3 regions of the Marinococcus tarijensis genome follow, and region 3 is predicted to be linked to each of the others. Evidence: predicted binding sites of a transcription regulator. Region 3 holds the regulator's gene; each other region holds the start of a gene.
What was found. The regulator Rex, encoded in region 3, represses fermentation and respiration genes when NADH is low (regulators of the CRP and FNR family bind a similar motif). The targets are predictions, from matches to a motif close to TTGTGAAATATTTCACAA.

Region 1 (4,271 bases), on a different contig from region 3:
CTGATTTTTCGAGCATGCCTCGAGTGTGTGCTCGAGTATCACTGCAGCCCGTTCTTCGTCAATTTCTCCAATTAACGGAAGAAGGGCGGAGGATTTATTCAGAGAAATAACCGGAGCGCTCAGTTCATTAATAATACTTTCCTTCGCCTCCAGCTTCTGCAGGAGCAGCCGGTTGGATTTTTCCACGTAGGAAAGAATAATCTGATCCATGCCGTTTGTTACGAGCTCCCGAAGCTGTTCCTTCATATTGGCAGAGAGCTCTGGGTGCTCTTCAGCGTAAAAGCGCTTCAAATAGGCTGTATACTGCTCCCGGTACCTCATCATTTCCCGGACGACCCGCGCATCCTTCGTCCGGAAGTATTTGGGATCACTTATAATGCCGTCTATCCATACTTCAAAGGTGTTCTCCCATGTATTCCGGTCCTCGATAAAAATACTTGAGAAATATAAATGAAATTCATAAGTCTGAACCTTCAGCTCCTCGACTTCTTTTGGGTCCGTCGTTGCGTAAGCAGATTCCCTGTCTGATTCCTCCAGCGTTTCGTACCATGAATTCGCCATTTCCGCTGCGTGATTGACAAAATAGTCACGGATCAACTGGTTGGTGCTCATACGGCACCGTCTCCCTTCTGTATGCAGAGTACTCATATCCTTTTCCGTGTTCCTTAAAAAAGGTGAAGCTAAACGGGGAAAATTATGTCTCCGGCTGGAGCTGGCGGGACCTCCGTAACGTCCACTGGTCTTTTTCAAGGTGTGCTTTAAAGCGGTTCATGATCCAAAGATGAATAAACGCCTGGGTATATTGATAAAAGTACCATGGCATAGACGGTACATAATCATGTACCGCTACAATGCACTGGTTCGTGTGAGGAATTTTACGAAATTCCAGCCGGCCCCGTTCTCCTTCATTCACCTGTGCAAGGAGCCCCCCGGTAATATAGTACAGCGCCCGGTCTTCTTCGCTGCGCTCTTTAGAATAGGAAAGCTCAAGAAATGTTCTTTTCATGAAAGCAGGCCGCAGACCGTACAGGTAACGATCCGTCGTTTCCACCTTTACGAAAGGGCGCAGAAGCTTCGGGAGCCACTTGATATAATACCGGGCCGTCCAGTCCGCGTCTCTTCCACTTGGAATAGTGACGCGCTGGACCGAGCGGACCTTCCGTTCTACAGGTGACGGCTTCAGGCGTGCCAAAATGGATGACTGCTCCTTTCTGCTTTCCTTCAGGGAGTTTTCTGCGGCCTCCTGAAATGAAATTTCCCCATCACTAATGCCCTTCACACTTTTTGCCGGATCAGCCACCATTGGGTGGATCAAGCTTTCAATCAGCGGATAAACGAGGCTTTTCGGCGTCCCTGTAGTCACACTCACCCACAGTCTTGAAAGGCGCACGGTGAAAAAAGGCACGGTGACTGCATACCGTTTTTTTCCCATGACCTTTGAAGTGATATCCATCATTTTCCGGTAGGTCATTACGTCCGGCCCTCCAACATCAATGGAACGATTATAGAGCGATTCCTCCCCGATACTCTTCTGCAGACTGTTTAATATGTCGGCAAGCGCAATCGGATGGGTCTTGGTCTGCGTCCATTTCGGAAGAATCATGACCGGCAGCCGCTTCACCAGCTTTGCGAGAATAGGGAACGAGGATCCCTGCGGGCCGACAATTAATCCTGCCCGTATAGCAGTCACAGGCGTCCGGTATGATTTCAGAATTTTCTCCACCTCAAGCCGGCTGCTTAAATGGCGGGAAAGACGGTCAGCTTCAGGAATAATGCCGCTCAAATAAACGACCTGCTTCACCTGCTTCTGCTCGGCGGCACGTGCGAAATTATCCGCCAGAATAACATCCATATCCTCAAACCGCCCCTGAGTCAGCTTGGATGTCGGCATCATCGAATGAACTAAGTACAGAGCATAATCTGCTCCTTCGAGTGCCTGTTCCGCGTCTTTTAATGAAAATAAGTCACACGAGCGCCATGTTACATGCTCCTCGTTTTCCTTTGTATCTATGTTTCTCGACAGAGCAATAATATCCGCATGCTTTTTCAGTTCCTTCATCAGGTTTCGTCCGATGTATCCACTGGCGCCAGTAATAGCGATGACCGGTCTCCGGCCGTTTATATCCTTCATGCTTGCACACTCCTTTTCGCTTATTAGCTTTACACACACCATTCCCTAATTTCTCCGCCACTAATTACATATTTATTTTAGAAATAATCCACTGCGCAATTATCACTGTAACAAAGCTGACGAGAAACCCAAAAACTACAAAAGCAAGCACCCACAGCCATCCTCTGTCGAGATTCAGACCGGCGAGCAGACCAATCACTGCCCACGTCAAAGCTGTCGGCAGCGCATATTTTAACGCATTTTCCATCGAGTCATTCCCCCTCTTCTGCTCCTTTCCCGTTTCGATTTCCTCCCAACACGTAAGTTCATCATTTGTTCACAACTATCCATTTTCTGTACTTGTATCAATTTGTGAAATAGTGCACAATGTAAATAGATAAAGATTGCTCATTCATTCACATGATTCATATTCGAAAGGGGATTTTATATATGAAAAGAAATCACGTCCACCGGGTTGTTGTTGTCGGAGCCGGCGCTGTCGGCAGCGGCTATGCATTTTCGTTAATTAATCAGGGCGTCGTCGAGGAGCTCGTGATCATCGATCTCGATGAACGCAAGGCCGAAGGGGACGTGATGGATCTCAATCACGGTAAAGCCTTTGCTCCGCACCCTACTAAAACATGGTTTGGCACCTATGAAGACTGCCGGGATGCCGACATTGTCTGCATTACCGCCGGTGCCAACCAAAAACCCGGTGAAAGCCGTCTCGATCTTGTAGGCAAAAATACGGCTATATTTAAAAATATCGTCGGTCAGGTGATGAATAACGGCTTTGACGGAATATTCCTTATCGCTACCAACCCTGTGGATATTCTTACGTATGCCACCCAGCAGTTCAGTGGCCTTCCAAGAGAACGGGTCATTGGAAGCGGGACAATTCTGGATACTGCCCGCCTGCGGTTTATGCTGAGTGACTATTTCGATACTGCTGCCCAGAACTCCCACGCCTATATCATTGGTGAACACGGCGACACGTCGCTTGCCGTCTGGAGCCAGGCAAACGTCGGCGGCCGAAACGCCGTAGAGCTCGCGGATGAAAAAGAGGACAAAGATGTGAAGGAAATGAAAGGCATGATTGAAGACGTCCGCGGGGCTGCCTATGAGATCATTGAGCGCAAGGGCGCCACCAGCTACGGCATCGCGATGGGACTCACCCGTATTACAAACGCGATTCTTAAAAACGAAAACAGTGTTTTGACTGTCAGCGCCCACCTCAACGGCCAGTACGGAGAAAATAATCTGTGCATTGGTGTCCCGGCCGTCATTAACCGCGAGGGGATACGGGAAGTGATCGAACTGCCACTGAATGAAGAGGAAGCCCGCAGCTTCCGCCACAGCGCAGAGACACTCCGCACCGTTTGGGAAAATGCGAACGGACAGGCGGCTAATTAAACAAGTCTCTTATTATACAAATACAGCCCTTCCACTGCGAAGGGTTTTTTCACGTCTCCAGCCCCCGAAGCGCACGGATTCCCCATTTCGGGGCAATGTATGTTAGAATTTGAAGGAATAGTAACATACTAGTGAGAAGGAGCCTGAATGTATGAGTATTTCACGTAACGATCCGTGTCCTTGCGGCAGCGGTAAAAAATACAAAAAATGCTGCGGCGATCCCGCCAATCAGCCAGCTTATACGACTGAAGAAGTAACCAACATACAGCTGGATCTTGCAGCCGCTGCGAACAAAGACAGCCGGAAGGATTTCAGCCATTATTACCGCCGTGTCTACCGGCCGAACTATTTCCCTTATGCCTGGCATAAATTTGTCCAAAATCTGGCGCTTGCCGACTTTTTACTGCACGGCAACGAGCGCAGGGAATGGATGAACATCCATCAGCAGATAGAGCAGAACAGTCAGCACCCGCGGCTTCAGCGTCTTTATTCCAACTGGACCGGGCATAATCTGTCATTATTCCGTTTGAATAAAATGACTGACGACTGGTACGAGGTCACTGACCTGCTGAGCGGGGAGGTTCACCACATTGAACCACTGTCCTTTTTCCGGGACCTGCAGGAAAACATTGTATTTCTCGCCTTTTTAGTTCCTGTGGAGGACAAATGGTATCCAATGCTCGGCCTGCTGCCGTTCCATCCGGACTTCGGCGATGATGTCATTAAAAGTGTTACCGGCTCTGTTCCG
Region 2 (4,271 bases), on a different contig from region 3:
TCCAACGGTCATGGCTACGATAAAGGTAACGGTCATCGGACCGGTCGCGACACCGCCGGAATCAAAGGCAATCGCGGTAAACGTTTTGGTGGAAAATTTAATCAGGATGATCGCTAGAATATATCCAGGAATAAGAAAGTACCATAATGGAATGCCAAACAAAATACGTACCATCGATAAAGCGATCGAAACGGCGACGCCGATGGAAAGCGTGTAAAGCATGACTCTTTGCGGAATATACCCACCCGAAACCTTTTCCACTTCATGATTCAGGATACGGACAGCCGGTTCCGCGAAGGTAGCTACAAAACCGAGCACAAACCCGATGGGAATCAGCAGCCATTGATGCTCCATGGTTCCCATCGTGGTTCCCATCGTTTCCCCAACTGGCAGAAACCCAATATGAACCCCCTGTAGAAAGAAGGCAAGGCCCCAAAATGTTAAAAACATCCCTTTAAAAATATCCAGTAATTTCTTAAATGAAAGCTTCAAAATAAATAATTGAAATACTAAAAAGAACATTAACAGAGGGAGGAGCGCAAAAGTGACTTCATATAACACATGGCCGAAACCATCAAACAGGTGGATCGTCATCCAAAAATCACCCCCAGCACTAACACACCAAGGATCGGTCCGATGGAAGCCAATGCCACTAAGCCAAATCCGTCCGCAGAAGCTGATTTGCCTCCTAAAACAGAAGCAACACCCACTCCCAGGGCAAGGATAAACGGAACGGTCATGGGCCCGGTCGTAACCCCTCCGGCGTCAAACGAGATGGGGACAAACTGGGGAGGGGTAAAAGAAGCCAGGACAAAGGCTGTGCCGTACCCACCAATCAAGAGGTAGGTGATGGGGATATTCAACAAAATCCTTAGCATGGCCAGGCCCACAAAAATGGCAACTCCCAACGCCACGGTATAAATCAGCACATTACTGGAAATCAATCCGCCGGACACAAGATCCACCTGCGTAGCAAGCACCCGCACATCCGGTTCCGCTACCGTGACTACAAATCCAAGAAGAAAACCAGCAATGACAATCCATCCGGGTTTACCAATATTCGGTAAGGAGGCACCGATCATTTCCCCTATGGGCAATAAGCCAATATTCACGCCTAATAAAAATAATATTAATCCCAGGGAGACCATCACCGCCCCAGCGAAAAATTGAACAAGCATCCCGGCGGGCATCCCAATAAAGGTCACCTGCAGCAAAATAACAACCAATGACAGCGGCAGAATGGCATAGACCACTTCTTTCACTGTATCTTTTATACTTTGCATTTCAGCCTCCTTTCGTCTGTGGTCTTTAAAGAACTTATATACACTCTATGATTACTTTTAGCGGCATAAAGATGGTTAATAGGAAGGGAAAGATTCTTCGTGAGTATTTGCGGAAACCAACTTGCTGTGTGATGAGAACACAAAGCAATATACTACCGGTGCGGGCCCCGAGTAATACGATTCGCTTTCGAAAGAATAAACTGCACCCATAACCATCGAATAAAACTCGTGATGGTAACGCTTACGATGATAGATAGCAAAAAGAACAAAAAGTTTGTGAAGGCTGAAGGCGATGGGGTTATGGAGAGTATAAATAAAAGGGCGATGATTCCAAGAATGGTACTTACAAACAAAAACAGCCAAAAACGACTTTTTGCACGGTAGTCCTGGGCTACAGGAGCGGACCAGGCGTCACGAAAAGGGGGAGCGCCTGGTTCGCCTTTGAGCACATGGAGCAATGGCGAGGAGCAAATCAACCTCCAGGGGACCGTTTGTGCCCGTTGCAGGGAATGATAGTCGCGGGAAAGGACAAGACGAATGTTTTTATCAGCTGAAGGGGCGGGGGTTAGGGAGTAGCTAAAGACAGAGCACCCAGCTACCTGCCACCCTCGCTTCCGGTACTGCTGTAATAGTTGTTATTCTTTGGTATAGGAACGAAAAGGCATCGCAGAAATGATAATTTTTTTCTTTTTACGCACATATTTCCCCCCTCAGCAATAGAGTAATAGCTGCTAATCCAGAAACAGAAAGAATAGAAGAGAAATGATAATAAAGAAGCTGCTTATCTATAAAGCGATACGAACGTCTTTCCAGTAACTGGTTGATCGTTCTGCCCATTTACCCATTGAGTTCTCCTTTCGCATGCATGTATCATCACTTGTATTTTCTGGCACCACGGCAAAGTTCGTTCTGTATACATGAACGTAGTGGAAAAAAGAAAAAGCTGAAACCACGTTTGATTTCTAGATATACGCTCCATGCCAGAGTTTCGTTCCACTTTTGACGAAAAAAATTGTGATTATTCAAAAAAATAAATAAACAATCTCGATGGAGGTCGAATTCACGTCCACATCGTCTGGAAAACCTTTCATCTTGTAAATAATAGAAACAGGGTCTGGATTAAAGCCAATTCAATATCTACTAGTTTATTATTCAGAGCATTATTAGAGTATAATTTGAAACTGTTTACATTTGTTGTATAAAATGATAAATTTAAAACTGTAGGATGAGGATAAAGAAGGGGGTACATTTATGGTGAAGGTATAGCAGGATAAATACTGTAGGGAGGTTGGGACATGCAGGTTATTTCATACAATGATTTGAAAAACATTATTACCCCTGGAGATACTATTTCCATTGCAGCCTTATCTGTCGGAAATTTACCAGCAGAAATATTAAAAAATATAGTTGATGAGTACGATAAAACTGGAGGTCCGGATAATCTTACTTTTATTATCGCAAATGATATAAGTGATTACGAGGGCGGGATTGATCTTGATGCTTTCGTCCAGCGGGGAATGATTAAACGGTTAATAACGAGTCTACTCACGGCTTCACCAGCTACTATTGAGGCGATTAAAAATAATGAAGTTGAAACATATTTTTTTCCACAGGGAATTCTTGCTGTACAATATCGGAATCACTCCGTTTCATCGCCGGGGATGATTACAAAAATAGGTTTAAATACAAGCGTAGACCCTAGATATTCAGGTGGAACGGTTAATGATGCCACCACCGGGAGCTTAGTCTCTGTATTAGAAATCAAGGGAGAAGAATATTTACACTATGACTTTCCTGGCGTTGATGCAGCTCTTTTACGGGGAACTTACGCTGACGAAAAAGGAAATATCTTTATGACTCATGAGTCCCATTTGGGAGAAGGATACAGTGTAGCGGCCGCCACCCATCAAAATGGCGGGAAGGTGATTGTTCAAGTTAAAGAAATTGTTCAAAGCGGCAGCTTTCCCCCTCATGAGGTGTTTATTCCCGGTGAACTCGTGGATTACGTTGTTATAAATGAAAACCCCAAATACCATAAGCAGGTGATGCAGGCTTATTATGATCCTGCTTTATCAGGCCACTACCGGGTGAGTGATATACAGGAGCAGCCTATGGAACTCAGCTCCCGTAAAATTATTTTAAGACGGGCTGCCCAGTTTTTAAGTGAAGGGGATGTAGTCAGTATTGGTTTTGGTATAAATAATGAGCTGCCAAATGTATTGATAGAAGAACATGCGGAGGATTTGGTTCAGCTTAATATTGATACCGGCGTATTTGGAGGCATTATCGGCAGTAAAGACCGCTTTGGAATGAACTATAACCTGGACGCGAGAATGCGCCATGAACTGACATGGGATTTTATATATCATGGCGGCCATGATATAGCCTATCTCAGCTTTGCGGAAATCGACCGGTGGGGAAACGTAAATGTCTCTTGTTTTGGTAATAAAATGAGCGGAAGCGGCGGGTTTATAGACATAAGTCAAACTGTGAAGACTATTATTTTTTCAGGAACCCTGGTGGCGGGCAGTCAGTCTTCTTGTGAAAATAATCAGCTGATTATTGAACAGGAAGGCCACTCGCATAAATTTGTAAATGATGTCCAAAGTGTAGATTTTAACGCAGCGTATTCGAGAGAACTGAACCAACAGGTTTTTTATGTAACTGAACGGGCCGTATTTCATTTGGTGGAGGAAGGCTTAAAATTAATTGAAATCGGTCCGGGGCTGGATTTACAGAGGGATATTCTATCAAAGATGGATTTTGATCCTATTATTTCTGACGAGTTGAAAATTATGGACCAAAATATTTATCAAAATGATTGGGGGGAATTGAAGCAATCGATCCAACATCGGAATCATATTGATAAAGGAGAAGATAAATATGAATTATGATTGGATTAAAACAAGATCAGATTTTGACAGAGTGAAAGCAGCAATTATTGATCCGGGAAAGGGTACAGAATGGTCGTATCAGGATTTAAACATC
Region 3 (4,271 bases):
ATCAACCTGGGCTTTGTTTGCAAGAGGGAAGCGAAAATTTTTTCTTTCTTTTCCCTTCCCGGCGCTTGATGGCACCTGCATTCACATTCCCTGCTAATCGTTTTATTAACCTTCTATTTCAAAATTGTCATAAATTCGCAAGCGCTCTCTTTATTCTTCCTGTCGGCACCTGTGATACAATTAGAGCGTTCGAAACTGGATTTAACCGAGAGAGATTAGGAGTGATCCCCTTCCATGGCCGCACGTTACTGGAGCATTGTTATTATTTACGTACTTATGCAGCTGTCGGGCATCGTTGCCGTCCCGGCCCTTGTGGCTGTAGGCAGCTTTGATTCCGCTCAGCAGGCTTCGTACTTCTGGATTTTTGCGAGCTTTATTGTTGCTTTGATTGTTATTTTGATTCTGCTGATTCCTGAACGGGGCCAGCGGTTGGCATTTAACAAACCAAAAATGCCATGGCCCAATTCCATTGCCTGGGTTTTTATCGGCTTCGCTCTCGCCTACGCCGGCCAGATTGTTGCCGGCTTGATCGAACAGAACCTGCTTGGTATTGAAACGGCTTCTGAAAATACGGCGCAGATCATCGAGCTCGTCAACAGCATGCCGGCCTTTGTCATTATTGTAGCTGTGATCGGCCCAATTCTCGAAGAACTCGTGTTCCGTAAAGCTATATTCGGCTCGCTGTACAAACGAACAAACTTTTTTATTGCCGCCATTATCAGCTCCCTGATATTTGCTGCTGTGCATTTGGACTTCACCCACCTGCTCGTCTACACTATGATCGGCTTTGTATTCGCTTATTTGTATGTCAAAACCGGCCGGATCATCGTGCCGATAATCGTCCACTCCATCATGAACGCCTTTGTGGTCGGTATTCAGGTATTGTTCCAGGATGAAATTGAGCGCATTATGCGTGAAGCCGAGAGTGCACTTATTCTGCTTGTTCAGGGGTTGATGTAATATGAAAGCTTCCACCGCTGCCCTTTTTTACTTTGTGCTGGGCGGAGTCCTGCTGATGTTTACGTACTTTTCTGTCAGCGAGTCCTCCTGGTCGTTCTGGAGCATTCTGCTCGCTGCCTTTGCCGCGTATGACCTCGTGATGGGCTTTAACTACCTGCGCCTCATGTCGGAGCAGAAAAAGAAGAAATAGCAAAAGGGACCGGCCAATATTCAGGCGGTCCCTTTTTAATGGATCAATATACATTTTCCACTGTCGGCCTATTCGCTCTCCAGCGGGTAGTTTTTCAGAAAATACACGAGTGTCTGCAGCTCGATGGCAAGATCAATATGATGCACGCGCACAGTTGCAGGAACCGACAGGCGGGCCGGGGTAAAGTTTAAAATGCCGCTAATGCCTGCCTCCACCAGTTTTTCTCCGGTCGCCTGGGCCGCTGCGGACGGCACCGTGAGCATTGCTACGGAAACGTTATGCTCTTCAAGCTTTTCCGCCAGGTCATCGGTGTGATACACCGGCACGTTGCCAATCTGCTCTCCGACCATGTCTTTATTGATATCAAACGCAGCCACAATCCGGGTGTTTTCATTTTTGGAGAAATTGTAACGAAGCAGCGCCCTTCCCAGGTTCCCGACACCAAGAAGCACTACGTCGGTGGCCTCATCCTGGTCCAGGGTGGTCCGGAAAAACGACAGCAGGTACTGTACATTGTAGCCGTACCCTTTCTTGCCGAGCGCTCCGAAATACGAAAAATCCCGGCGGATCGTTGCCGAGTCCACCTTGACCGCCTCACTCAATTCGGTTGAGGAAACGCGGGTTTTCCCTGTTGCATACAGGCTTTCCAGAAATCGATAATATAGGGGCAGCCGCTTTGCGGTTGCCTGCGGAATTTTTTGCTGGTCTGTATTCATAATTATTTCCACCTAAATGTATTGTCATCGTCTGTAGACAGTATAGCATGTGTCCACACGAAAACGTACCGAAACGCTTACCATGCGCGAGACTTATCCTGTTTCGCGTTTCACGGAAAAGTACGATACACTGATAATATCAGAGATGTTATTAAAGGAGCTATATAAATATGATTTTACTTCAATGTTCGGCTGTCACCAAGTCTTTTGGGGCAGAAACCGTACTTGATCAAATAAAACTAGAAGTAAAGGAAGGCGAGCGGGTAGCCCTGGTCGGCAAAAACGGGGCCGGCAAATCCACCCTCCTGAAAATTCTGGCCGGGGAGTCCTCGTATGATTCGGGCTCCATCACGATGCCAAAGGGCACGACGTTCGGATATCTCGAGCAGCATACCGGTTTGAACAGTGATAAAACGATGTGGGATGAAATGCTTGATGTCTTTACCCACCTTCAAAAAGCTGAAGCTGAGCTGCGTCGTATGGAGGCGAAGATGTCCGAGCCCGATATTATTGACGACGCCAGGGCCTATGAAAAGCTGATGGCAGACTACGACCAGCGCCAGCAGGAATTCGAAGCACGCGGCGGCTACCGCTACGAGTCCGACATCCGCACGGTGCTGGCGGGGCTTGGCTTTGGCAGCTTCTCCCTCGACACGCCGGTGCAGTCGCTGAGTGGCGGCCAGAAGACCCGTCTTGCTCTCGGCAAGCTGCTCCTGGCCAAGCCGGAGCTCTTAATTCTTGACGAGCCGACCAACCATCTGGATATGGATACCCTGCGCTGGCTCGAGCAGTATTTAAGCAGCTATCCGGGTGCTGTCCTGATCGTTTCCCACGACCGGTATTTTCTGGACCAGATCGTGACGAAGGTATACGAAATCATTCATAAAAAAGCCCGTCTGTTCTACGGCAACTACAGTGCGTTTCAGGAAAAACGGGCCGAGCTGTTTGAACAGGAAATGCAGGCCTATGAAAAGCAGCAGAAGGAAATTGCCGAGCTTGAGGAATTCGTGCAGAAAAACATTGTGCGCGCGTCTACGACAAAACGGGCCAAGAGCCGGAGAAAAAAGCTCGAGAAAATGGACAAGCTCGACAAGCCGCAGCGGGACGGCAAATCCGCCTCCCTGCGCTTTGATATTGACCGCCAGAGCGGCAATGATGTACTAAAGGCAGAAGACCTTACCTTCCGCTTTGATGACAAGGCTCCTGTATTTGAGCATTTAAATGTACGCGCCCAGCGCGGCGAGAGCATTGCGCTGATCGGACCGAACGGGACGGGCAAAAGTACCTTTTTAAAAACGATCAAGGGAGACCTTGAGCCGGATGAGGGGCAAATTCAGCTTGGAAGTAAAGTGGATCTCGGCTATTACGACCAGCAGCAGGCTGAACTGAATTCGGGCAAGACTGTCCTGCAGGAGCTGTGGGATGAATATCCGCTCGAAAACGAAAAGGATATTCGTACCGTGCTCGGCCAGTTTTTATTTACCGGTGAAGACGTGCTGAAGCAAGTGTCCGACTTAAGCGGCGGCGAAAAAGCGCGCCTATCGCTCGCTAAAATGATGATTCAGAAGTCGAATTTTCTGCTGCTCGACGAGCCGACCAACCATCTCGATCTCGACAGCAAGGAAGTGCTTGAGGATGCTCTGATTGATTATCCGGGAACAATTTTGTTTGTTTCCCACGACCGGTATTTCCTGAACCGGATTGCGACACGCATTCTCGAGATGGGGAACGGCGATGTCCGCAACTACATCGGGGACTATGATTACTATTTGTTCAAGAAAGAAGAAGAACGGGAAAAAGCGGCGCTCCAGGCTGAGCGTGAAGGACCGAAGCCTGAAGATGCCGGTGCAGCTAAATCATCATTTGCAGACGATAAAGCAGCCAAGCGCGAGGCCCGCAAAAGGCAGCGCCGCATCGAGCAGATTGAACAGGATATTGAAGCCAAGGAACAGCTCGTCGAGGAGCAGGAAGCAGCTCTTTTCGAGCCCGACGTATACGAAGACCATGAAAAGGCCGCCGGCTATCAGTCATCGATCAATGAACTGAGAGGCGAATTGGAACAGCTGATGGAGGAATGGGAAGAGCTGCAGCTCGAAGAATCCAGCTCCTAGTTACAGCAAAACCCGTGTTCTCTGCAAAAGAGAGCACGGGTTTTTTGTTACGTATGAAGCGGCAGGCCGGGCGCCCCGTTTAAATCCATGCCTGAAAATTTTCCCTTTTTCCAGTTGATATAGGCGGCAGCTCCGATCATGGCTGCATTGTCGGTACATAAATGAAGCGGCGGGATCTGCAGCTTTACGCCGCTGTCTCTGAATTTTTCTTCCATCGCAGCCCGCAGGCCGCTGTTGGCTGCCACGCCTCCGACTACCATTACCTGTTTTGCTCCGCAGGCAACTGCTGCCCGG

Region 1: ACTTK7_RS03060 (L-lactate dehydrogenase) is a predicted target of Rex. The motif match lies at 2,481-2,498, and genes of this name have one in related genera.
Region 2: fadX (fatty acid degradation protein FadX) is a predicted target of Rex. The motif match lies at 2,457-2,474, and genes of this name have one in related genera.

Annotation. Positions count from the first base shown of each region.
Region 1 covers NZ_JBQOJA010000004.1:323-4,593, forward strand. Annotated here, with positions in the region: gene ACTTK7_RS03045 (STAS domain-containing protein) at 1-612, opposite strand, end outside; gene ACTTK7_RS03050 (NAD(P)H-binding protein) at 695-2,131, opposite strand; gene ACTTK7_RS03055 (hypothetical protein) at 2,196-2,378, opposite strand; gene ACTTK7_RS03060 (L-lactate dehydrogenase) at 2,561-3,523, shown strand; gene ACTTK7_RS03065 (SEC-C metal-binding domain-containing protein) at 3,675-4,271, shown strand, end outside.
Region 2 covers NZ_JBQOJA010000016.1:58,428-62,698, forward strand. Annotated here, with positions in the region: gene ACTTK7_RS10570 (DUF1538 domain-containing protein) at 1-594, opposite strand, end outside; gene ACTTK7_RS10575 (DUF1538 domain-containing protein) at 591-1,283, opposite strand; gene fadX (fatty acid degradation protein FadX) at 2,579-4,177, shown strand; gene fadD (long-chain-fatty-acid--CoA ligase FadD) at 4,167-4,271, shown strand, end outside.
Region 3 covers NZ_JBQOJA010000001.1:231,043-235,313, forward strand. Annotated here, with positions in the region: gene ACTTK7_RS01135 (lysostaphin resistance A-like protein) at 235-960, shown strand; gene ACTTK7_RS01140 (DUF4305 domain-containing protein) at 962-1,150, shown strand; gene ACTTK7_RS01145 (redox-sensing transcriptional repressor Rex) at 1,219-1,866, opposite strand; gene ACTTK7_RS01150 (ABC-F family ATP-binding cassette domain-containing protein) at 2,037-3,977, shown strand; gene tsaD (tRNA (adenosine(37)-N6)-threonylcarbamoyltransferase complex transferase subunit TsaD) at 4,025-4,271, opposite strand, start outside.